DNA from 2 places in the Kitasatospora sp. NPDC089509 genome. Region 2 is predicted to be linked to the other one. Evidence: predicted binding sites of a transcription regulator. Region 2 holds the regulator's gene; the other holds the start of a gene.
The links. The regulator HspR, encoded in region 2, represses chaperone genes until heat shock. The targets are predictions, from matches to a motif close to TTGAGNNNNNNNNNCTCAA.

Region 1: lon (endopeptidase La) is a predicted target of HspR. The motif match lies at 6,452-6,470, and genes of this name have one in related genera.

What each region holds. Positions count from the first base shown of each region.
Region 1 is NZ_JBIVHS010000009.1:82,046-93,887, reverse strand. Features, by position in the region: gene ACIP4P_RS20730 (MDR family MFS transporter) at 1-274, opposite strand, end outside; gene ACIP4P_RS20725 (MarR family transcriptional regulator) at 421-870, opposite strand; gene ACIP4P_RS20720 (ABC transporter permease) at 983-2,032, shown strand; gene ACIP4P_RS20715 (ROK family protein) at 2,106-3,347, opposite strand; gene ACIP4P_RS20710 (GtrA family protein) at 3,402-3,956, opposite strand; gene lon (endopeptidase La) at 4,033-6,429, opposite strand; gene ACIP4P_RS20700 (rhomboid-like protein) at 6,595-7,410, opposite strand; gene ACIP4P_RS20695 (response regulator transcription factor) at 7,974-8,711, shown strand; gene ACIP4P_RS20690 (sensor histidine kinase) at 8,791-9,921, shown strand; gene ACIP4P_RS20685 (multifunctional oxoglutarate decarboxylase/oxoglutarate dehydrogenase thiamine pyrophosphate-binding subunit/dihydrolipoyllysine-residue succinyltransferase subunit) at 10,280-11,842, shown strand, end outside.
Region 2 is NZ_JBIVHS010000004.1:490,164-502,005, forward strand. Features, by position in the region: gene ACIP4P_RS11895 (LuxR family transcriptional regulator) at 1-281, shown strand, start outside; gene ACIP4P_RS11900 (hypothetical protein) at 289-906, opposite strand; gene ACIP4P_RS11905 (helix-turn-helix domain-containing protein) at 1,498-2,490, opposite strand; gene ACIP4P_RS11910 (heat shock protein transcriptional repressor HspR) at 2,707-3,249, opposite strand; gene dnaJ (molecular chaperone DnaJ) at 3,257-4,414, opposite strand; gene grpE (nucleotide exchange factor GrpE) at 4,638-5,255, opposite strand; gene dnaK (molecular chaperone DnaK) at 5,252-7,099, opposite strand; gene ACIP4P_RS11930 ((Fe-S)-binding protein) at 7,386-9,608, shown strand; partial or broken gene ACIP4P_RS11935 (sugar phosphate nucleotidyltransferase) at 9,902-10,966, shown strand; gene ACIP4P_RS11940 (Yip1 family protein) at 11,314-11,842, shown strand, end outside.

The DNA.
Region 1 (11,842 bases), on a different contig from region 2:
TCTTGCTGACCAGGTCGGAGAGCTTGCCCCAGATCGGGGTGGCCGCGGTCATGGTGAGCAGGGCCGCGGTGATCACCCAGGTGTAGGCGGACTGGCCGCCGTGCAGGTCGGTGAGGATGTGCGGCAGGGCGTTGGAGACGATGGTCGAGGAGAGCACGGCCACGAACAGGCCGAGCAGCAGACCCGACAGGGCCTCCATCACCTGCCGGTGGGTCATCGGTCGGTCGTCGACGGCGGCTGCGGCGCCGGTCGAGGCCTGGGTGGTCGCGGTCATCTGGGTCCTTCGGCGAGGCGGGCGGAGTACGGGGCAGGGGATGCGCACACATGAAAATTCGTTGCCTTAAGCAACCATAGACCTGGATGGTTGACTTAGGCAACTTTCTTCAAGTTCCAGTAAAGCCCGCGGGCCCGACCTGCGACTCACTCCTCCGACGGTTCCCCCATCACCTCGTTGAACCGGTGCAGCAGCTCGGCGAAGCGGTCCACGTCCTCGCGCGACCACCCGCCCATCACCTCGCGCACCCGCCGCATCCGGACATCCCGGGCGGCCTCGTAGCGCCGTCGCCCGTCCTCGGTGAGCGAGACCAGCGCCGCCCGGCGGTCCAGCGGATCCGCCTCCCGGGCGACCAGCCCGAGCTCCTCCAGCGCCCGGATCTGCCGGCTCACGGTGGCCTTGCCGACCGCGAAGTGCACCCCGACGTCCGTCACCCGCACCCGCCCGGCCTGCTCGATGTAGCCGAGCATGCTGTACGCCGTGCCCTCCAACTCGGGGTGCACCCGGCGTGAGAGTTCCGCCACTCTCGCGCGCCCCCGCCGGAACATCAGTCCGACCTCGCGCTCCACCGCCACCAGGGCTTCCTCGTCCGTCACCGCGTCAGTATCGCCCAGTGGCAGTGGCCGAGAAGCGGCGCGGGAGATGGGACAACCCAACTAGTTCATGGTATTAAGTATCCGATTTCCGCCGATACGCAAGGAGATGTGGATGGCCGCCCCGGGGCAGGGTTTCGTCGCTGAACTGAAGGGCGCGGTCACGCCGCGTGCGGCACTGCTCGTGCTCGGCGTGCTGCTGCTGCAGCTCGGCTTCATCACTTCGTACGTCGGGGCGCTGCACCACCCGGCGCCGCACAAGCTGTCGATCGCGGTGGTCGCCCCGCCGCAGGTCACGCCCAAGCTGGTCGGGGCGCTGGAGCAGGTCCCGAACGAGGCGGTCAAGCCCGTCACCGCGCCGGACGCCGAGACCGCGACCCAGCAGATCAAGGATCAGAAGATCTACGCCGCGCTGGTGGTGAACCCCACCGGCACCGAGGACACCCTGCTGGTCGGCGGCGCCCGCGGCACCTCCGCCGCCAAGGCCGCCGAGACCATCACCACCGCGCTGGACAAGGCCCAGGGCCGCACCGTCACGGTCCAGGACGTCGTGCCGCTGGCCAAGGGCGACACCAACGGCCTCTCCGCCTTCTACCTGGTCATCGGCTGGTGCGTCGGCGGCTACCTGGTCGCCTCGATCCTCGGCATCAGCGCCGGCTCCAAGCCGGCCAACGCCCACCGCCTGCTGATCCGCCTCGGCGCCCTGGCGCTGTACTCGGTGGTGGCCGGCCTCGGCGGCACGATCATCGCCGGACCGGTGCTGGACGCGCTGCCCGGCTCGGTGGCGGCCCTGACCGGCATCGGTGCCCTGGTGGTGTTCACGGTCGGCGCCTTCACGATGGCGCTGCAGTGCCTGTTCGACATCATCGGCATCGGTGTCGCGGTGCTGATCTTCGTGGTGCTCGGCAACCCGAGCGCCGGCGGCGTCTACCCGGCACCGATGATGCCGCCGTTCTGGCGGGCGATCGGCTCGCTGATCCCGAACGGCGCCGGCACCAGTGCCACCAAGTCGATCGCCTACTTCGACTCCACCAACCTGGGCATGCCGATCCTGGTCCTGGTGGTCTGGGCGCTGATCGGCATCGGCATCGCCTACCTGGCCGTGCTGCGCGGCCCGCGCTCCGGCGGCCGCGAGATCGTCGCCGAGGCCCCGGCCGAGGCCTGATCCACCGCGCACCCGTCGCGGGAGCCCCCGGCCGCACCGGCCGGGGGCTCCCGCGCGTTCCGGGCCTCGGGTTTCAGGGCGTGAGCGAGCCCGGATCGGCGACGATGGCCCGCACCACACCCACCGCCGCGCCCAGCAGCGGCCCGCGCCGCCCCAGCCGGGAGACCGTCAGCCGGTCCTCCGCCCACGGCCGCACCGTCACCCGGGCGGCCAGCTCCCGCCGCATGGCCGGCAGCAGCCAGGGCGCCAGCCGCGCGTAGCCGCCGCCCAGCACCACCTCGGCCGGGTCCAGCAGGTTGACCGCCCCGGCGGCGGCGATGCCGAGCGCCCCGCCGGCCCCGGCCAGTGCCGCCCGGGCCGGCTCGTCCCCGGCACCGGCGCGATCGGCGAGCAGCGTCACCCAGTCGCCGCGCACCCCCGCCAGCCCGGCCGCCCGCAGCACCGCCGTCTCGCCCGCGTACTGCTCCAGGCAGCCGTGCGCCCCGCAGGCGCAGCGCGGCCCCTCCGGATGGACCGGGACGTGGCCGAGCTCGCCCGCGTAGCCGCGCGCACCGCGCAGCAGGCGGCCGCCGACCACCACGGCCGCGCCGACCCCGGCCTCGGCGGAGACGTACAGGAAGTCCTCCGGGCCCTCGCCCAGCCAGCGTTCGGCGAGTCCGCCGAGGTTGGCCTCGTTGTCCACCTCGACCGGCAGCTCGGCCAGGCCGTCCCCGACCGGGCCCTCCCCCGCCGGACCGTCCCCGAGCAGGCGCAGCGCGGGGCGCAGTTCGGCGGTCAGCGGCACGCCCTGCCAGCCGAGGTTGGCGGCCCGCTGGAGCAGTCCGCCGGCGCCGACCAGCCCGGGCACCGCGAGGGTCAGCCCGGCCGGGCGCAGGCCCGACTCGGCGACGGCCGCGCGCACCAGCCGGGCGAGGTCGGCCATCACCGCGGCGGGTTCCCGGCCGCGGTTGGCGCTCTCCTGGCGCCGCCAGGCGCGCACCTCCCCGCGCAGGTCGACCACGCAGACGCCGAGGTGCCGGACGCCGATCTCGGCACCGAGCCCGCCCGGCCCGAGCGGGTTGAGCCCGAGCGCGGTGCCCGGGCGGCCGACCTTCCCGCTGGGCGCGGCCGGGCCCTCCTCGACGACCAGGCCGGCCGAGATCAGCTGCTCGGCGAGCGAGGAGACCGCGGCCCGGGTGAGCCCGGTCGCGGCGGCCACGTCGGCGCGCGAGCGGGGGCCGCGCGCGATCACCCCGAGCACCAGGGCCAGGTTGGCCCGGCGCATCCCCTGCTGGCTGGCGGGCCCGGTCCGGACGCCGTCCGGCTCCCCGCGCATAACTCTCACCTCACGGTCTCGGAGCGGCTCACGGGTCCGGTGCACCTCACGGACTCACGGCACATCCCGTGGCATCTCGGGTGCAGCGTAACCGGGTTCCGGGTCGGGGGCCCGCCCCTGGTGCGTCCGGGCCGCGGCGCTGGTGAAGACCCAGCGCTGCATCGCCCAGAAGCGGAACAGCATGGCGACGAAGGTGCCGACGACCATCCCGCTGAGGAAGTCCGCGACCTCCTGCTGGAACGGGGTGACGTAGGGCTCGCGCAGGTCGAGGAGGTACCGGGAGAGTGCCAGCGGGATCACGTTGACGCCGATCGCCACCGCGCTGACCAGGAAGAACAGCAGGGCCTCGGGCCGCCGCCCGTCCGTCCGGAAGGCCCAGCGGCGGTTGAGCACATAGGAGACGACGGTGGCGATCACCGTCGCCACCGTCAGGGCCGCCACCGGCTGGTGCGTCAGGACGGTGAACTTGAGCTCGAAGTCGAGCACCGTGGTGAGCGCGAAGCAGCCGCTGCCGACCAGCAGGTACTTCACCAGTCGGCGGTGCCGCAGCAGTGCCGGTCGCAGCCGCGCGGGCACCCGGGCCAGGGCGCGCTGCGTGGGGGACGGCATCTCCGCAGTCTGGCACGCGGAGCCGCCGTCGGCCCGTGGAGAGCGCCGGACCCGGAGGCCCGGCGCCCCGGGCGCGCTACGCGGCGGCGACCAGCACCCCGGCCGGCTCCAGGGCCAGCCGGAGCACCTCCCGCACGTCCGACACCGGGTGGACGGTGAGCCGCTCCAGCACCTCGGCCGGGACGTCGTCCAGGTCGGCCTCGTTGCGCTTGGGGATGATCACCGTGGTGACCCCGGCCCGGTCGGCGGCGAGCAGCTTCTGCTTCACCCCGCCGATCGGCAGCACCCGCCCGGTCAGCGAGACCTCGCCCGTCATCGCCAGGTCGGTGCGCACCTTGCGGCCGGAGAGCAGCGAGGCCAGTGCCGTGGTCATGGTGATGCCGGCGCTGGGCCCGTCCTTGGGGATGGCCCCGGCCGGGATGTGCAGGTGCACGCCGCGGTCGCGCAGCGAGGTGACCGGCAGCTCCAGCTCGGCGCCGCGCGAGCGCAGGTAGGAGAGCGCGATGTGCGCGGACTCCTTCATCACGTCGCCCAGCTGCCCGGTCAGGGTCAGCCCGGTGCCGCCGGTCTCGGCGTCGGCCAGCGAGGCCTCGATGTAGAGGACGTCGCCGCCGGCGCCGGTGACCGCGAGCCCGGTGGCCACGCCGGGGACGGCGGTGCGCCGCTCGGCGGGCTCCTGGGCGGACTCCGGCACGTGGTGCGGCCGGCCGATCAGGGCGCGCAGGTCCGCGGCGCCGACCGTGACGGGCAGTTCGCGCTCGCCGAGTTCGGCCTGGGCGGCGATCTTGCGCAGCACCCGGGCGATCGAGCGCTCCAGGGTGCGCACGCCCGCCTCCCGGGTGTACTCCCCGGCCAGCCTGCGCAGGGCCGCCTCGTCGACGCCGACCTGTCCGTCGCCCAGGCCGGCCCGCTCCAGCTGGCGCGGGAGGAGGTGGTCGCGGGCGATGACGACCTTCTCGTCCTCGGTGTAGCCGTCCAGGCGGACCAGCTCCATCCGGTCGAGCAGCGGCTCGGGGATGGCCTCCAGCACGTTGGCGGTGGCGAGGAAGACGACGTCGGAGAGGTCGAGCTCGACCTCCAGGTAGTGGTCCCGGAAAGTGTGGTTCTGGGCCGGGTCCAGCACCTCCAGCAGGGCGGCGGCCGGGTCGCCCCGGTAGTCGGAGCCGACCTTGTCGATCTCGTCGAGCAGGACGACCGGGTTCATCGAGCCGGCCTCCTTGATCGCCCTCACCAGCCGGCCGGGCAGCGCGCCGACGTAGGTGCGCCGGTGGCCGCGGATCTCCGCCTCGTCCCGGACGCCGCCGAGCGCGACCCGGACGAACTTGCGGCCCATGGCGCGGGCCACCGACTCGCCGAGCGAGGTCTTGCCGACCCCGGGCGGACCGACCAGGGCCAGCACCGCTCCTCCCCGTCGCCCGCCGATCAGGCCGAGCCCCTGGTCGGCGCGGCGCTTGCGGACGGCCAGGTACTCGACGATCCGGTCCTTGACGTCGCCGAGGCCGGCGTGGTCGGCGTCGAGCACGGCGCGGGCGCCGGCGATGTCGTACGCGTCCTCGGTGCGCTCGTTCCAGGGCAGCTCCAGGACGGTGTCCAGCCAGGTGCGGATCCAGGAGCCCTCGGGCGACTGGTCCGAGGACCGCTCCAGCTTGTCGACCTCCTTGAGCGCGGCCTCGCGGACCTGCTCCGGCAGGTCGGCGGCCTCGACCCGGGCGCGGTAGTCGCCCTCCTCGTCGGCCGGGTCGCCGTTCAGCTCGGCGAGCTCCTTGCGGACGGCCTCCAGCTGGCGGCGGAGCAGGAACTCCTTCTGCTGCTTGGCCACGCCCTCCTCGACGTCCTTGCGGATGGTGTCGTTGACCTCCTCCTCGGCGAGGTGGTCGCGCAGCAGGGTGAGCGCGTACTCCAGGCGGGCGACCTGGTCGGCCTCCAGCAGCACCTTGAGCTTCTGCTCGGCGGTGACGAAGGGGGCGTAGCCGATGTTGTCGGCGAGCTCGCCGACGCCCTCGATCTGGGCGACCCGGTCGACGATCTGCCAGGCGCCGCGCTTGCGCAGCCACTGGGTGGACAGCGCCTTGTACTCCCTGACCAGCTCGGCGGCCCGGCCGGCCACCGGGGTGCCGACCGAGGACTCCTCGAAGGGCGTGGTCTCCACCCAGAGGGCGGCGCCGGGGCCGGTGGTGCCGACCCCGATCCGGACCCGGCGCACGGCGCGCACCAGGGCCGCCGGGTCTCCGTCGGCCAGCCGGCCGACCTGCTCCACGGTGGCCAGCGTGCCGGCCGCCGCGTACGAGCCGTCCACCCGCGGGACCAGCAGGACCTGCGGCTTGCCGGAGCCGGTGGCCGCCGCGCGGGCGGCCTCGACCGCGGCCCGCACCTCGGTGTCCTTCAGGTCCAGCGGGACGACCATGCCCGGCAGAACGACCTCGTCGTCGAGCGGCAGCACGGGCAGGGTGAGCGGTGTGGACGTCGATGCCATGATCTCTCCCCGGTCAGTGAACTTGAGTCGACCTGACTAAGGCTTCACGAGCGTCGGATGTTCCCCGACCCGTGTTCGCTGCGAGCGAACACGCCGTCACCGGAACGGCCGGAGGGAAGCCCCGTCAAAAGAACAGGGAAAGAACGGCCCAAGAGACCCCGGGCGTCAGCGCACGGTGGACGGCCGGGTACCGGCCCGCACCACGGCGGGGGTCCGGACGGCGGCCCGGACGGGACCGGCGCCGACCAGCGGGAGCCGCGGCAGCCGGAGCCGCGGCCGGGACGGTCCCCGCTCGACCCACCGCACCCAGCGCCACAGCGCCACCCCGGTGAGCAGCGCGGCCGGATGCCCGATGGCCGTGACCAGGTCCTTCTGGGAGGCGATCTGCTGGGCGATCATCAGTGCGGCACCGGCCAGCGCCGGCACCCGCCAGCGCAGCGGGAGCGACGCGATCACCGCGCCCAGGCAGGCGAACACCCCGTAGCTGACCCCGATGTCCAGGCGGTCCATCGCCTCCGGCGCCATCCGCCCGAGCCGCACCGCGGCGATCACCACGCCCTGGGAGAGCAGGGTGGCCACCACGTGCCCGGCCGCGAAGACCGCGGCCGCCCGGGCGGAGCCGACCCGGCGCTCCAACGGCGCCAGGGTGACGGCGAACCCCCACAGGTAGGGCGTCCACGATCCCCCGGCCACCCAGAACCCGCTGAGCACCAGGACCCGCAGCGGGTGCAGCAGCAGGTTGTGGCCGTCCGAGCTGGAGGCCTCCTGGAGGTGCTGGACGAGTTCCGGGTCGGCGAGCCTGGCGAAGGTCGCGGTGATCCCGACCACGGCCAGATATCCGAGGGTGAAGGGAGTGCGCCGGGGCGTCGGAACGCGTTCCAGCAGCCATTCGACGACGCCGGTGCGCAACCCCCCGCGGAGCATTCCGTACGGCGACCCCACGGCCGCGCGCCGGTCGGTGTCCTGCCGCAGTCCCGCCATGCCGACCTCCGCTCCACCCCCGCAGCCACCAGTGCCGGAAGGTGCCCAACGTACCGACGCGAAGGCCGGTTTCCGCCCTGCGGGGCGCCGTCGCCGCCACGGTACGTCGAGGTTCTGAGAGGCACCTGAGAAAAGCCGGTGAAGACCGTCGACGCGGAGAACGGTCGGATTCCCGGCATTGGTCCAGACCTTCTGTCGATTAACGCCTCAGTAGGGCCTCTGACCGGCGACTTGGCGTCAACTGAACTGCATACGTACCGTTACGCAGAGAAAATTCGCCGGGTAAGGTATCGGCCCGTGCCCACTCGTGCGGTGGGCCCGAGGGCGGCCGGACAGCCGGCCCACGGGCCGGAAACGTCCGGTCCGCCTGCCGGGAGGCATCCGCTGTCCGTACGCTGCGGAGTGCGTGGGAGAAGTGGACGGAAGACCATCCGTGCCGCGGCTCCCGGGCGTACGAACGGGACGGCGGACCCGGCACAGTCCACGACGGAACAAGACTACGAGCGGAGCCCCGCCATCCCCACAGGTGGCCGGCCCGCAGCCCTGGGGGCGGTGGCGTGACCGTGACAGAAATTCAGCAGGACAACCCCAACACCGGTGGCACGGTGAGCAGCCAGCGCAGAGTGCTGGTGGTGGAGGACGAGCCCACGATCGCGGAGTCGATCGCGGCCCGACTGGGCGCCGAGGGGTTCAAGGTCGCCGTGGCCCACGACGGCCCCGGCGCGGTGGACGGCTTCCACACCTGGCAGCCGGACCTGGTGGTCCTGGACATCATGCTGCCCGGCTTCGACGGGTTGGAGGTGTGCCGCCGGATCCAGGCCCAACGCCCGGTGCCGGTACTGATGCTGACCGCCCGCGACGACGAGACGGACCTGCTGGTCGGCCTCGGCGTCGGTGCCGACGACTACATGACCAAGCCGTTCTCGATGCGCGAACTGGCCGCCCGGGTCAACGTGCTGCTGCGCCGGGTCGAGCGTGCCCAGCAGGCCGCCCGGACGCCCGCGCTCGGCAGCCTGCGCTTCGGCGAGCTGGAGATCGACCACGTGCAGCGCCGGGTCCGACTGGCCTCGGGCGACGTCCACCTGACGCCGACCGAGTTCGACCTGCTGGCCTGCCTGGCCGCCCAGCCGCGCGCGGTGCTCACCCGCGAGCAGCTGCTGGCCGAGGTCTGGGACTGGACCGACGCGTCCGGCACCCGGACCGTGGACAGCCACGTGAAGGCGCTGCGCCGCAAGATCGGCGCCAGCTGGATCCGCACCGTGCACGGCGTCGGATACGCGCTGGAGGCCCCGCTCTCCTGACGGGGGCTCCGGGCGACGGGCCACCGGGGGGCCCGTGTCCGGCACCGCCGTGCAGACCGCGCGGGGATCACAGGGACCAATGACCTTTCCACAGCAACGCAACGGGGACGCCGACGGCGCGCGCCCGCAGACACTGGCCGCCCGAGCGGCCAGCCGGGTCTGGGCCGACATCCGTCCGCTCGACCCGGTCCGCTCGATCAAGGGCAAGCTCGCCCTGTTGGTGATCGTCTCCGTGTTCCTGGCCACCGGGATGGTGGTCGTGGCGATCCGATCCGAGACCCAGATCCGGATCATCATGGTCTTCTCCATGATCGCCTCGCTGCTGTTCATGCAGTTCCTCGCGCACGGGCTGACCGCCCCGCTGCGCGAGATGACGGCCGCCGCCCGCGCGATGGCCTCCGGCGACTACAGCCGCCGGGTCGAGGTGAGTTCGCGCGACGAGATCGGCGAGCTGGCGGCCGCCTTCAACGCGATGGCCGCCGACCTCCAGGCCGCCGACCAGCACCGCCGTGAGCTGGTCGCCAACGTCTCGCACGAACTGCGCACGCCGATCGCCGCGCTGCGGGCCGTGCTGGAGAACGTGGTGGACGGCGTGGTGCAGCCCAATCCGGCGACGCTGGGGGCCGCACTGGAGCAGACCGAGCGGCTCGGCCGCCTGGTCACCCACCTGCTGGACCTCTCCAAGATCGACGACGGCGTGGTCGACCTGGACGCCAGACCCTTCGAGGTGCGGGAGTTCCTGGACGGCGTGCTGCGCGGGGTCACCGTGGACGGCGCGACGGCCGGCGGGGCCTTCTCCCGGCGCGGCGACGTCCGGCTGGCCCTGGAGGTCAGCCCGACCGGACTGACCGCCGTGGCGGACCCGGAACGCCTCCACCAGGTGGTCGCCAACCTGGTCGACAACGCCTGCAAGCACTCGCCGCCCGGCGGCACCGTGACGGTGCGCGCCCGGCCCGAGGGGGACGACGGCGGCCTGCTGCTGGAGGTCCAGGACGAGGGCCCGGGCATCCCGCTCGCGGACCGCGGCCGGGTCTTCGAGCGCTTCAGCCGCAGCGGCACCGCGACCGCCACCGGCCCCGGCGCGGACGGCGGCACCGGTCTGGGCCTGGCGATCGCCCGCTGGGCGGTGGACCTGCACGGCGGGCGGATCGCGGTGGCGGAGTCGCCGCGCGGCTGCCGGATCGAGGTCCGGCTGCCCGGGCACGCCTGAGCGGACGGTCCCGGGTGGGCTTGAGCGGGCTCCGGGCGGACCCGAGCGGACGGACCTGACTGGCGGTCCTGAGCGGACGGGACATTTGTCACAGATCCGACACAGCCGCACACGAAGATCGTCTGCGGATCCTTATCCCTGTTTGTCCGCTTTCGCCCCACTTTGGTGGGCGATCGGCCCCGGTCGCTTCCCCTCAGATACGGCTTTCTAACGCACTTTTTCAGCCAAATTGCAGGTCAGGACTGTGATCTGGGCGACGCCTGGGGCCCGGGGACTGCGCGATCACTGGTCAGGGGCGTAGCCTTAATCCCCGCTGTCCAAACATCCCAAAAGGAAGCGGAAGAGGGCGGTTGCCGCCGTGTCGCCACAACCTGAAACCCCCAGCTCGGCAAGCTCCACTGGCTTTGGTCCAAATGAGTGGCTCGTCGATGAGATCTACCAGCAGTACCTCCAGGACCCGAACTCGGTCGACCGAGCCTGGTGGGACTTTTTCGCCGACTACAAGCCCGGTACCGAGGTGACCCCAGTGACCCAGGCCGCGACCCAGGCCGGCCCCACGCCGACCCCTGCCGCTGCCCCCGCGCCCGCTGCTGCTGCGCCGGCCGCACCCGCCGCTCCGGCCCCGGCTGCTCCGGCCCCGGCCGCCGCCGCCCCGCTGGCCGCCGCGCCCGCCGCGCCGCCGGCCCCCAAGGCCGCCGCCCCGGTCGCGCCCGCCGCCACCGCCGCGGCCGGCCCCGAGCTGGTCCAGCTGCGCGGCCCGGCCAAGGCCGTCGCCACCAACATGGACGCCTCGCTGGAGGTGCCGACCGCGACCTCGGTCCGCGCCGTCCCGGCGAAGCTGTTGATCGACAACCGCATCGTCATCAACAACCACCTGCAGCGCGCCCGCGGTGGCAAGGTCTCCTTCACCCACCTGATCGGTTACGCCCTGGTCCAGGCCATCAAGGCCTCCCCGGGCATGAACCACAGCTACAAGGTGGAGGACGGCAAGGCCTTCCTGGTCAAGCCGGAGCACGTCAACCTCGGCCTGGCGATCGACCTGGTCAAGCCGAACGGCGACCGCCAGCTCGTCGTCGCGGCCATCAAGAAGGCCGAGACCCTCGACTTCTTCGGCTTCTGGCAGGCCTACGAGGACATCGTCCGCCGGGCCCGCGCCAACAAGCTGACCATGGACGACTTCACCGGCGTCACGGTCTCGCTGACCAACCCCGGCGGCATCGGCACCGTGCACTCCGTGCCGCGCCTGATGCAGAACCAGGGCACCATCGTCGGCGTCGGCGCCATGGAGTACCCGGCCGAGTTCCAGGGCTCCGCCCCGGAGACCCTGTCCCGGCTGGGCGTCTCCAAGATCATGACGCTGACCTCGACCTACGACCACCGCGTCATCCAGGGCGCGGCGTCCGGCGAGTTCCTGCGCGAGATCCACCGCCTGCTGCTCGGCGAGAACGGCTTCTACGACGAGATCTTCGAGTCGCTGCGGATCCCGTACGAGCCGGTCCGCTGGGCCACCGACGTCGCCACCACCCACGACGACGAGGTCAACAAGACCGCGCGCGTCATGGAGCTGATCCACTCCTACCGGGTCCGCGGCCACCTCATGGCCGACACCGACCCGCTGGAGTACAAGCAGCGCAAGCACCCCGACCTGGACGTCACCACCCACGGCCTCACCCTGTGGGACCTGGAGCGCGAGTTCGCGGTCGGCGGCTTCGGCGGCCAGAAGATGATGAAGCTCCGCGACATCCTCGGCCTGCTGCGCAACACGTACTGCCGCACCGTCGGCATCGAGTACATGCACATCCAGGACCCGAAGCAGCGCAAGTGGCTGCAGGAGCGCCTGGAGAAGCCGTACGCGAAGCCCGAGCGCGAGGAGCAGCTGCGGATCCTGCGCCGGCTGAACTCGGCCGAGGCCTTCGAGACC
Region 2 (11,842 bases):
TGGTCGGCTATCTGGTCGGGGTGTTCGAGCAGCAGTGGCGTCAGGCGCAGGTGGTGGACTGGGAGTCGCTGGCGGCGGCCGCGACGCCGGTGGCCCACGAGCAGGTGGGGCGCCTGCTCGCCAGGGGGCTCACGCAGCGGGCGATCGCCAGCCGGATGGGGCTGAGCGAGCGGACCGTGGCCGGTCACATCGCCCGGCTGCGTGAGGTGTACGACGCCGAGACGCTGTTCCAACTCGGCTGGCAGATGCGGGGAGCCCGGACGGGGGAGTCCGGTGGGTGAGCCCCGCTCAGCCGGTGGCGGCGCCGGTCGGCCAGTAGCCGGTGACCGCGGTCTGCTGCCGGGGGACGTTGAAGCGGTCGCCGGGGGCGGTCCAGAAGCCCTCGCGGAGGGAGAGCGCCATGCCGGCCCAGTCGAGTGCGGTCTCCACGGTGTGGTGGAGGGCCTCCTGGGACCAGGTGTCGTCGAAGACCAGCGGCAGGACGGGGGCGACCTGCTCGATGGTGGCGATCAGCGGGTTGTGGGTGATGGCCTCGTCGACGAGCAGGACGATCGGCTTCCGCAGCGCCGACGCCCAACCGAGTTCGAGACTGACCCCGGCCGAGAGCGGGGCTCCGACGTAGGCGAAGACCAGGTCCGCGGACTGCAGCGCCCGGAAGTCGGAGGGCACCCGGGGCTCGGGGGCACGACCGGCGACGGTCCAGGCGTCGCTGTGGTGCGCGCTGTACACGGCGGCACCGCTGCGGAGCAGGGTGGTGCGGAGCGTCGTCAGCCGCGTCCGGCTGGCGAGCGTCACCACGCTGTCCGCGGGGCCGGTGAGCCGCATCAGGGGCGCGGCCAGGAAGACACGTGCACGCCGACCCTCAGGGGCCTGGCTGTCGTTGTGACGCAGGTAGGGCTCGGTCATGTCGACTCCGGGGAAAGGCCGACCGGTTAGGGGTGCGATGCCGGCGGGCGCTGCGGTTGGTTGCTGCTTCGAATAGCCGAAGGCATCAGGCGAATATTTGACGGTACAGCGGCAAGTGTGGGTTTCTCGCTGCACCCTCGGGGGGCGAAATGATCGTCTATCAGCGGTCGTAGCCCCGTCCAGCGTCCTGCCCTGTCATCTGGATGACTGGCAGAGAGATGACGCTCCAAGCGATGCGGGGGAGGTGACACCGATGTGCCGTCTGCGGCATCATGTGGACGCTAGTGCTATTAGATTCAGCTCAATAGAGCTCTAGGGAGAAGGAGGGGTGGGTCCGTGTCCCGTATGTACCGACTCGTCCGCACAGTTGCGTTTTCGGTTGTCCTCGGCGCGGCTGTACTGGCTGGGGTTCAGGCCGCTGTCGGCAGCGCGCACACCGGGGTCTCGACGACGGCGGCAGTGGCCGTGAGCGACGACATCCACTGGTGAGGCGAGGTCGATCGGTCCGGTGCGGCCGACGACCGAGCTGAACGTCAGCCGGTCCGACGGCTGACGTGGTGCTGGGGAAGCCGCTCCTTTGAAGGGGGTTTCCTATTCGTTTTCTTCTCGCGGGGAGCGGCCTAGCACATAACCAAGTTGGAAGAGGGAGTCGACGTTGTACTCCTCCCTCATCTCGGCGATGTGCCGGGCGAGCGTCCGCTCGCTGATGCCGAGCCGTCGCGCGATGACGCGATGGTTCGTTCCGGAGAGCAGGAGCTCGACGATGGTCTGTCGGAGCTGCGACACGACCTGGCGTGGGACGGTGCGGTCCCCGTCGAAATCGAGTGCCCGGTTCCAACTTCGTTCGAATACCTCTTCGGCCACGAAGTTGATGACCGCGGGGTCGTAGATGAAGGCGGCGATGCTGTCGCCCGCGACGGGAATCACCGCCAGTTTCCGGTCGACCACGATGAGCCGGGTGTACGGCTCGTCGAGGGTCCGGAACTGCCACCCCGCCTTGGCCAGTTGTCCGACGTAATCCCGGGTCGGCTGGTGGTAGCGCGTGCTCGCGTGGTAGATCGTGCGCATCGACGCACCGTGGCGGAGCATGTCGAGGTCACGGTCCAGGAAAGCGGTCAGCAGCTCGGCCGGGCGCGGGCCGCCCGGCTGCATGGCGAGGCCTTCGGTCCATCCGCCGGCCGCGGATTGTTGGAGCCGCTGATTGATCAGGGCGCGGCCTCTGACATATTCGATGGCGCCCCCGGCTTGGTTCGGGGCGTGGAAAGCCTCGGCAAGTTCTCCGAGTTCCGTCGGGAGTGACACCGCACGGGCGAGGAGATCCAGAGCTTGGCGTTGCCATGCCGAACTCAGGCTCGCGGAGAGCTGGGTCGGATCGACGGCGAAATAGGCGTCCGGCTCTTCGTTGTCGACGATTAGCAGTCCGAGGTCCAGCAACTCCTGGAGGGCGGAACCCTCGCCCGATGCACAGCCATTACGGTTCAGCCGGCCGCTCTCGCTCACGGCTTTCAGATAGAGCGTGCGGGCATCCTCCGACAGGACGCGGAGTCCGCCTGGCGCCGCACCTGCTCCTTCTCGCCCACTCATTCTCGTTCTCCTAGTGTTGACCGGACCAGTTAGTCAACGCGACGGATGGCTACTGCAGCAAGGATCTTAAGCGGCCCGTGGGATCCGGCTGCGAGTCGTCCTGGGCATCGGGCGATCGATGTTCCCCGTCGCAGCACTCTCTCACCAACACCCCAGCCGCCGGCACCCCCCGAACAGGAGGGAGCCGGCGGCTGGTGGTGCGGTGCGGGTCCCCGGTCAGCGCTTGGGGCGCCAGACGACGAGGGCGCTGGACTGCGGGGTGGGCGGCTGGTACGGGACGAGGTCGCGGCGGTAGGAGGCGTGGACGGCGGCCTCGCGCTGCTGGAGGGCGGAGGCGGCGCCTTCGAGGGAGTCGGCCAGTTCGGTGATGCGCGCCTGGAGGGCGGTGACCTGGTTCTCCAGCTCGATGATCCGCTTGATGCCGGCCAGGTTGATGCCCTCGTCCTGGGAGAGCCGCTGGACGTCGCGCAGCTGCTGGATGTCGCGGGCGGAGTAGCGGCGCCCGCGGCCGGCCGTGCGGTCGGGGCTGACCAGGCCGAGGCGGTCGTACTGGCGGAGGGTCTGCGGGTGCAGGCCGGAGAGTTCGGCGGCGACCGAGATGACGTACACCGGGGTGTCCTCGGTGAGCACGTACTGCGGCGGGGCGGTGGCGCGCCGGGGGCGGCGGGGGCCGTTGCCGGGCAGGCCCTCGCCGAGGCCGGGGCCGATGGGGCCGTCGGGGTCCATCGGCTGCATCGGGTTCATCGGAGTCGGGGACATCTGGTCGTCACGCTCCCTTCGCCGCCCGGAAGAGAGCGGCTCGCGGGTCGTCGGAGGCGGTGGCCTCGCGGTACTGCTCCAGTGCGTCCAGCGCGTCGCCGGTGACGTGCTGCGGCACCACGACCTCGATGGTGACGAGGAGGTCGCCGCGGGTGCCGTCCTTGCGGGTGGCACCCTTGCCGCGGGCGCGCATGGTGAGGCCGTTGGCGCTGCCCGGGGGGAGCTTGAGCTTCACGGCGGGGCCGTTCAGCGTGGGCACCTCGATGGTGGCGCCGAGGGTGGCCTCGGGGAAGGTGACCGGCACGGTGACGGTGAGGTTGTCGCCCTTGCGGCCGAAGACCGGGTGCGGGTCGACGTGCACGGTGACGTAGAGGTCGCCGGGCTGGCCGCCGCGTTCGCCCTGGGCGCCCTTGCCCTTGAGCCGGATCCGCTGGTCGGCCTGGACGCCGGCCGGGATGCGGACCTGCATGGTGCGGGCCGAGCTGGCCCGGCCGCTGCCGTGGCAGTCGGGGCACGGGTCGTCGACGATCATCCCGCGGCCGCGGCAGTCCTTGCACGGCTCGGAGAGCGCGAAGGCGCCCTGGCCGCGGCTGACGGTGCCGGCGCCGACGCAGGTCGGGCAGACCCGCGGGGTGGTGCCGGTCTTGGCGCCGGTGCCGTTGCAGAGCCGGCAGGGGGCCTGGCTGGTCATCCGCAGCGGGACGGTCGCGCCGTCGACGGCCTCCTCGAAGGAGAGCGTCACCTCGGTCTCGACGTCGGCGCCGCGCCGGGGCTGGGCCTGCCGGGCGCCGCCGCGGTTGAAGAGGCCGCCGAAGACGTCGCCGAGGCCGCCGCCACTGCCGCCGCCGCCCTGGCTGCCGTTGAAGAGGTCGCCGAAGTCGAAGCCGTAGTTGCCGGTGCCCGGGCCGCCGGTGCGGAAGCCGCCGTTGGCGAAGAGGCTGCGGGCCTCGTCGTACTCCTTGCGGCGCTTCTCGTCGGAGAGGACGTCGTACGCCTCGGAGATGTCCTTGAAGCGCTCCTCGGCCTTGGCGTCGCCCTTGTTCGCGTCCGGGTGGAACTCGCGCGCCAGCTTGCGGTAGGTCTTCTTGATCTCGGTGGCGGTGGCGTCCTTGGGCACGCCGAGGACCTTGTAGTAGTCCTTCTCGACGAAGTCCTTGCCGCTCATGCGCCCACCTCGTTCCGCTCGGCAGCCGCTGAGCGGTTCACGCGCCCCTTGATGGCTCGCTCGCTGCGCTCGCTCACGGCTTCCGCCACCTCCTGATGTCCATCGTCACTGCGCTGTCAACAGCGGTTGCAGGAAGCGCTGTTGACAGCGCGCTGCGGAGTCGGCCGCCGTACCGGCCGGCGTGTGACTCCGCAGCGCACTGGTTGTCAGCTGTCACAGGTTGTCAGCTGTCCGAGCCACCGTCGGACTTGTCCTTGTCGGTGGACTTGGCCTCGGCGTCCGGGCCGGGCGTCGTCTGGGTGCCCGGCTGGGGCTCGGCGACGGCGACCATCGCCGGGCGGATGATCCGCTCGCCGATGCGGTAGCCGGGCTGGAGCACCTGCACGCAGGTGTCCTCGGTGACGTCCGAGGAGTAGCTGTGCATCAGCGCCTCGTGCTGCGTCGGGTCGAAGGGCTCGCCCTCCTTGCCGAACTGCTGCAGGCCCAGCTTGGCGACGACCGTCTCCAGGGACTCGGCGACGGACTTGAAGCCACCCGTGACCTCGCCGTGCTCGCGGGCGCGGCCGATGTCGTCCAGGACCGGGATCAGGGACTCCAGGATGTTGGAGACCGCGATCTCGCGGACGGTCAGCCGGTCGCGCTCGACCCGCTTGCGGTAGTTCTGGTACTCGGCCTGCAGTCGCTGCAGGTCCGCGGTGCGCTCGGCCAGCTCGCGCTTGGCCGAGGCGGCGTCCTCGGAGCCCTCGCCGGCACCGCCGGCCGCGGCCTCCTCGGCAGCCTTGATCACGGCTTCCTCGGCGGAGTCGTCGCCGGGCTTGCCGCCCTGCGGCTTGTCCGTCATGCCGACGCACCGCCCTTGGGCTTCTCGTCGTCCACGATCTCGGCGTCGACGACGTCGTCCTCCTTGGCGTGGGTGGACTCGCCGGCCGCGGCGGCACCGGCACCGGCGGCGTCGGCGTTGGCGTAGAGCGCCTGGCCGAGCTTCTGGGCGGTGGTGGAGACCTTCTCGGAGGCCTCGCGGATCTTCGCGATGTCCTCGCCCTTGAGGGCTTCCTTGAGCTCGCCGATGGCGGTCTCGACCTCGGTCTTGACGTCGGCCGGCAGCTTGTCGGAGTTGTCGGCGATGAACTTCTCGGTCGAGTAGACGAGCTGCTCGGCGGAGTTGCGGGTCTCGACGGACTCGCGGCGCTTGTGGTCGTCCTCGGCGTACTGCTCGGCCTCGCGGCGCATGCGGTCGACCTCGTCCTTCGGCAGCGAGGAGCCGCCGGTGACGGTCATCTTCTGCTCCTTGCCGGTGCCGAGGTCCTTCGCGCCGACGTGCATGATGCCGTTGGCGTCGATGTCGAAGGTGACCTCGATCTGCGGCAGGCCGCGCGGCGCCGGCGGCAGGCCGGTCAGCTCGAACATCCCGAGCTTCTTGTTGTACGCGGCGATCTCGCGCTCGCCCTGGTAGACCTGGATCTGCACGGACGGCTGGTTGTCCTCGGCCGTGGTGAAGATCTCGGAGCGCTTGGTCGGGATCGTGGTGTTGCGCTCGATCAGCTTGGTCATGATGCCGCCCTTGGTCTCGATGCCGAGGGACAGCGGGGTGACGTCGAGCAGCAGGACGTCCTTGACCTCGCCCTTGAGGACACCGGCCTGGAGCGCGGCGCCGATGGCGACGACCTCGTCCGGGTTGACGCCCTTGTTGGCGTCCTGGCCGCCGGTCAGCTCCTTGACGAGCTCCGCGACGGCGGGCATGCGGGTCGAGCCACCGACCAGGACGACGTGGTCGATCTCGGCGAGCGAGATGCCGGCGTCCTTGATCACGTTGTGGAACGGGACCTTGCAGCGCTCCAGCAGGTCCGCGGTCAGCTGCTGGAACTGGGCCCGGGTGAGCTTCTCGTCCAGGTGCAGCGGGCCCTCGGCGGAGGCCGTGATGTAGGGCAGGTTGATCGAGGTCTCGGAGGACGAGGACAGCTCGATCTTGGCCTTCTCGGCGGCCTCGCGCAGACGCTGCAGGGCCATCTTGTCCTTGGACAGGTCGACGCCGTGGCCGGCCTGGAAGACCTTGACCAGGTGGTCGACGACGCGCTGGTCCCAGTCGTCGCCGCCGAGGTGGTTGTCACCGTTGGTGGCCTTCACCTCGACGACCCCGTCGCCGATCTCCAGCAGCGAGACGTCGAAGGTGCCGCCGCCGAGGTCGAAGACCAGGATGGTCTGGTCGTCCTTGTCCAGGCCGTACGCGAGGGCGGCCGCGGTCGGCTCGTTGACGATGCGCAGGACGTTGAGGCCCGCGATCTCACCGGCCTCCTTGGTGGCCTGGCGCTCGGAGTCGTTGAAGTACGCCGGGACGGTGATGACGGCGTCGGTGACGGTCTCGCCCAGGTAGGCCTCGGCGTCGCGCTTCAGCTTCTGCAGCACGAAGGCCGAGATCTGCTGGGGGTTGAAGTCCTTGCCGTCGATGTTGATCTTCCACCCGGTGCCCATGTGGCGCTTCACCGAGCGGATGGTGCGGTCGACGTTGGTGACCGCCTGGCGCTTGGCCACCTCGCCGACCAGAACCTCGCCGTTCTTCGCGAAGGCGACGACGGACGGCGTGGTCCGCGCACCCTCGGCGTTCGTGATGACGGTGGGCTCGCCACCCTCCAGAACGCTGACGACCGAGTTCGTCGTACCGAGGTCGATGCCGACCGCGCGTGCCATCGTAGATACCTCCACGGAAGAGTTGAGCTTTACAGGCTCAAGGATGCACGACCCGACGGTGGGCGTCAACAGCTATGAGTGTTCATCGCTCAACTTTGCTGAGGCCCCCGCTGGCGGGCGCGCCGTCACGTGACTGCCGCCATACCTTGGGAACCTTCTGGAGAACTGTTGCCCACCGGTAATGTCCGGGCCGTCGGCCCGGCAAGTTACCGACCAGTACAATCACTTCGGAAAACCCCAGAACCGCAGACACTGCTCAACCGCAAGCCGCAGGAGACGGAGAGCGATGCAACTAGCAGCGATCGTCATCTCGCTGGTCACCTTCGTGATCGGCACCGCGCTCGCCCTCCGTGCGGCGTGGCACATCTTCAGGGTCGTGCTGACCGGCGCGCCGGACTCCACCCGCTTCGGGCAGCCCGCCCAGCGCGTGAAGACCGTCGCGACCGAGTTCTTCGGCCACACCAGGATGAACCGTTGGGGGATCGTCGGCATCGCCCACTGGTTCGTCGCCGTCGGCTTCTTCAGCCTGGTGCTCACCATCGTCAACGCGATGGGGCAGCTCTTCGACGCCGAGTTCGAGCTGCCGATCATCGGCCACTGGGTGGTCTGGCAGCTCTTCGTCGAGCTGGTCGGCACCCTGACCACGCTGGGCATCGCCACCCTGATGGTGATCCGGCTGATGAGCCTGCCGTCCCGGTCCGGTCGCAAGTCCCGGTTCGCCGGCTCGATCGCCTGGCAGGCCTTCTACGTCGAGTACACGATCCTCGGCATCGGCCTCTGCATCCTGATGCTGCGCGCCCTGGAGGGCGCCATCAACGGCGTCGACTCCTACGGCCCGGCGCACCTGGTCTCGTACCCGATCGTCACCGCGCTGAGCGGGCTGTCGCACGGCACCCTGGAGAACCTGATCTGGATCTTCGCTACCGCGAAGATCTGCATCTCCTTCGCGTGGGCGATCACCATCGGCCTCAACCCCTCGATGGGCGTGGCCTGGCACCGCTTCCTCGGCTTCTTCAACATCTACTTCAAGCGCGAGGAGGACGGCGGTACCGCCCTCGGCGCCCTCCGTCCGATGACCAGCAAGGGCCAGCCGATCGACTTCGAGGACCCGGCCGACGACGCCGTCTTCGGCGTCTCCCAGGTCGAGCACTTCTCCTGGAAGGGCATCCTCGACTTCTCCACCTGCACCGAGTGCGGCCGCTGCCAGTCGCAGTGCCCGGCCTGGAACACCGGCAAGCCGCTCTCGCCCAAGCTGCTGATCATGAGCCTGCGCGAGCACGCCTACGGCAAGGCGCCGTACCTGCTGGCCGGCGGCGGCAAGGACATGGAGGGCACCGAGCAGGCCACCGCCGAGCAGCTCAAGGACGTTCCGGCGGCCGCCCTGGCCGAGGCCGAGCGCCCGCTGATCGGCACCGCCGAGGAGAACGGTGTCATCGACCCGGACGTGCTGTGGTCCTGCACCACCTGCGGCGCCTGCGTCGAGCAGTGCCCGGTGGACATCGAGCACATCGACCACATCGTCGACATGCGCCGCTACCAGGTGATGATCGAGAGCAACTTCCCGACCGAGGCCGGGACGATGCTCAAGAACCTGGAGAACAAGGGCAACCCGTGGGGCATGGCCACCAAGGCCCGCCTGGACTGGGTCAAGGAGCTCAAGAAGGAGACCGGCATCGAGGTGCCGGTGATCGGTGAGTCCATCGACCCCGCCGAGGTCGAGTACCTCTACTGGGTCGGTTGCGCCGGCGCCCTGGAGGACCGCGCCAAGAAGACCACCAAGGCCTTCGCCGAGCTGCTGCACACCGCGGGCGTGAAGTTCGCGATCCTCGGCAAGGAGGAGACCTGCACCGGTGACTCCCCGCGCCGCCTGGGCAACGAGTTCCTCTTCCAGATGCTCGGCGCGCAGAACGTCGAGACCCTGAACGCCGCGCTGGAGGACGCCCCGACCAAGCGGATCGTGGCCACCTGCCCGCACTGCTTCAACACCATCGCCAACGAGTACCCGCAGCTCGGCGGGCACTTCGAGGTGATCCACCACACCCAGCTGCTGCAGCACCTGATCGACGAGGGCAAGCTCGTCCCGGTCAACCCGGTCGAGGGCCTGATCACCTACCACGACCCCTGCTACCTGGGCCGCCACAACAAGGTCTACAGCCCGCCGCGCGAGATCATGGACAAGGTCCCCGGTCTGCGCCAGCAGGAGATGCACCGCCACAAGGAGCGCGGCTTCTGCTGCGGCGCCGGCGGTGCCCGGATGTGGATGGAGGAGCGCATCGGCAAGCGGATCAACACCGAGCGCGTGGACGAGGCGCTGTCGCTCAACCCGGACATCGTCTCCACCGCCTGCCCGTTCTGCCTGGTGATGCTCTCCGACTCGGTCAACGGCAAGAAGAACGAGGGCGCGGCCAAGGAGCACCTGAAGGTGGTCGACGTGGCCCAGCTGCTGCTCGACTCGGTGAAGGCGGCCCCGCCCGCCGAGACCGAGGAGCCCGCGACGGTGGACGCGTAGCGGCACCCGCTGTTCGACAGTTCTGCTACAACCGCCCGGCCCGGTGGACGCCGCCAACGCGCCCGCCGGGCCGGGCTTTTCGGTGCCCCGGGCGACGAACGGCGATACGGCGGGCGGACGGCGAGTGACGCTGATCGCACGGCTGCCGGACGGGTATCCGGTCGGAAGGAAATACAGTAGGCGCCGGACCGGCTACGAGCCGGTCGACCCGTTTCGGACGGGACCAGACCACCGACGGAGGTATCGGCCCGCCGGGCCGGGCCGCACAGAGCACAAGGGGAACAGCGCAGACCATGACCGAGGCGATCATGCTCGTCGGTGGTAAGGGCACGCGACTGCGTCCGCTGACCACCCACACCCCCAAGCCGATGCTGCCGGTGGCCGGTGTCCCGTTCATCGCGCACCAGCTGGCCCGCGCGGCCGCCGCCGGGGTCACCCGGGTGGTGCTCGCCACCTCCTACCTGGCCGAGGTGTTCGAGGACCACTTCCAGGACGGCACCCCGTACGGCATCGAGCTGGTCTACCTGACCGAGCGCGAGCCGCTGGGCACCGGCGGGGCCATCCGCAACGCCGCCTCCGGGCTGACCTGCGGCCCGGACGAGCCGGTCCTGGTCTTCAACGGCGACATCCTCTCCGGCCTGGACATCGCCGCCCTGCGCGACGGCCACGTGGCCGCCGGGGCCGACGTCACCCTGCACCTGACCCGGGTGGAGGACCCGCGGGCCTTCGGCCTGGTCCCGACCGACGCCGACGGGCGGGTGCTGGAGTTCCTGGAGAAGCCGGAGACCCCGGAGCAGATCGTCACCGACCAGATCAACGCCGGCTGCTACGTCTTCACCCGGTCCGTGATCGACCGCATCCCGGCCGGCCGGGAGGTGTCCGTCGAGCGCGAGACCTTCCCCGAGCTGCTGGCCACCGGTGCCCTGCTGCGCGGCGTCGTCGACTCCTCGTACTGGCTGGACCTCGGCACCCCGGCCGCGTTCGTCCGCGGCTCGGCCGACCTGGTGCTCGGCAAGGTCGACTCCCCGGCCGTCCCCGGCCCGACCGGCGATGCCCTGCTGCTGCCCGGCGCCACCGTCCACCCCGGCGCGGTGCTCAGCGGCGGCACCGTGGTCTCCGCGGACGCGGTGGTCGAGGCCGGCGCGATCGTCGAGGGCAGCGTGATCCTGCCCGGCGCGGTGATCGGCCCGGACAGCCTGGTCAAGGACTCGATCGTGGGCGCCTTCGCCAGCGTCGGCGACCGCTCCGCGCTGGACGGCGCGGTGATCGGCGACGGCGCCATCGTGGAGTCCGACAACGAGCTCCCGAACGGCATCCGGATCGCCTGCGGCACCCTGCTGCCGGTCGGCGCGGTCCGCACCACGGCCGGCCCGGGCGGCTGCCCGGCCGGCACCACGGCGGCCGCCGCGGTGCACGGGCCGTCGGTCTCCGCCCAGCGGTAGCGGCGGGCCCTCCGGACCGCCTGCCGGCGGTCCGCCGACCGCTCCGGCGGACGGCTTTCGGCCCCGTTCGTCTCAGGCTCGCTGCAAACCGGCCCCGGCTCTGTCCGGGGCCGACGCGCGCTGGGCCGGACGGGTACCTTCGGAGCGTGGCTGGTAATCGATACGACAGCGGTCAGGGCGCCGACCGTCCGCACGGCGGGTGGCCGGGCCCTCCGCCGCCGCCGGCGGGGGCGCCCGGGGGGTACGGGCGGACGGACGGGTCCGTGGACGGGCCCGAGTACTTCACGACCGCGCACCCGACGGCCTCGGCCGGCGGTCCGGGCGGTCCGGGCAACCCGGGCGGTCCGTCGAACGGCCCGGGCGGCACGGTCGGCGACGGGTACGACCCGTACGCGGCCGACCGGCCCGGCAACACCCGGGCCTTCCCGGTCGGCGGCCAGGGCCAGTACCCGGGCGGTGCCCCGTACGGGCAGCAGCAACCGCCGTATGGCCAGGACCACGGCCAGGACCACGGCCACTACGGCCAGGGCCCGGGGCACTACGGCGACGACTACGGGCAGCAGCCGCCGCCGTACGGCCAGGACCACGGCCGGCAGCCCCAACCGCCGTACGGCCAGGACAACGTCACCGTCTACCGGGCCGGCGGCCAGTCCGCCCCGCACGCCACCGGCCCCCGGCCGCAGTGGCGCGAGCTGTTCGTCGGGATCTTCCGCGACCCGACCGCGACCTTCGACCGCACCCGTGACCACCAGGTCTGGCTGCCCGCCCTCACCGTCTCGCTGCTCTACGGCG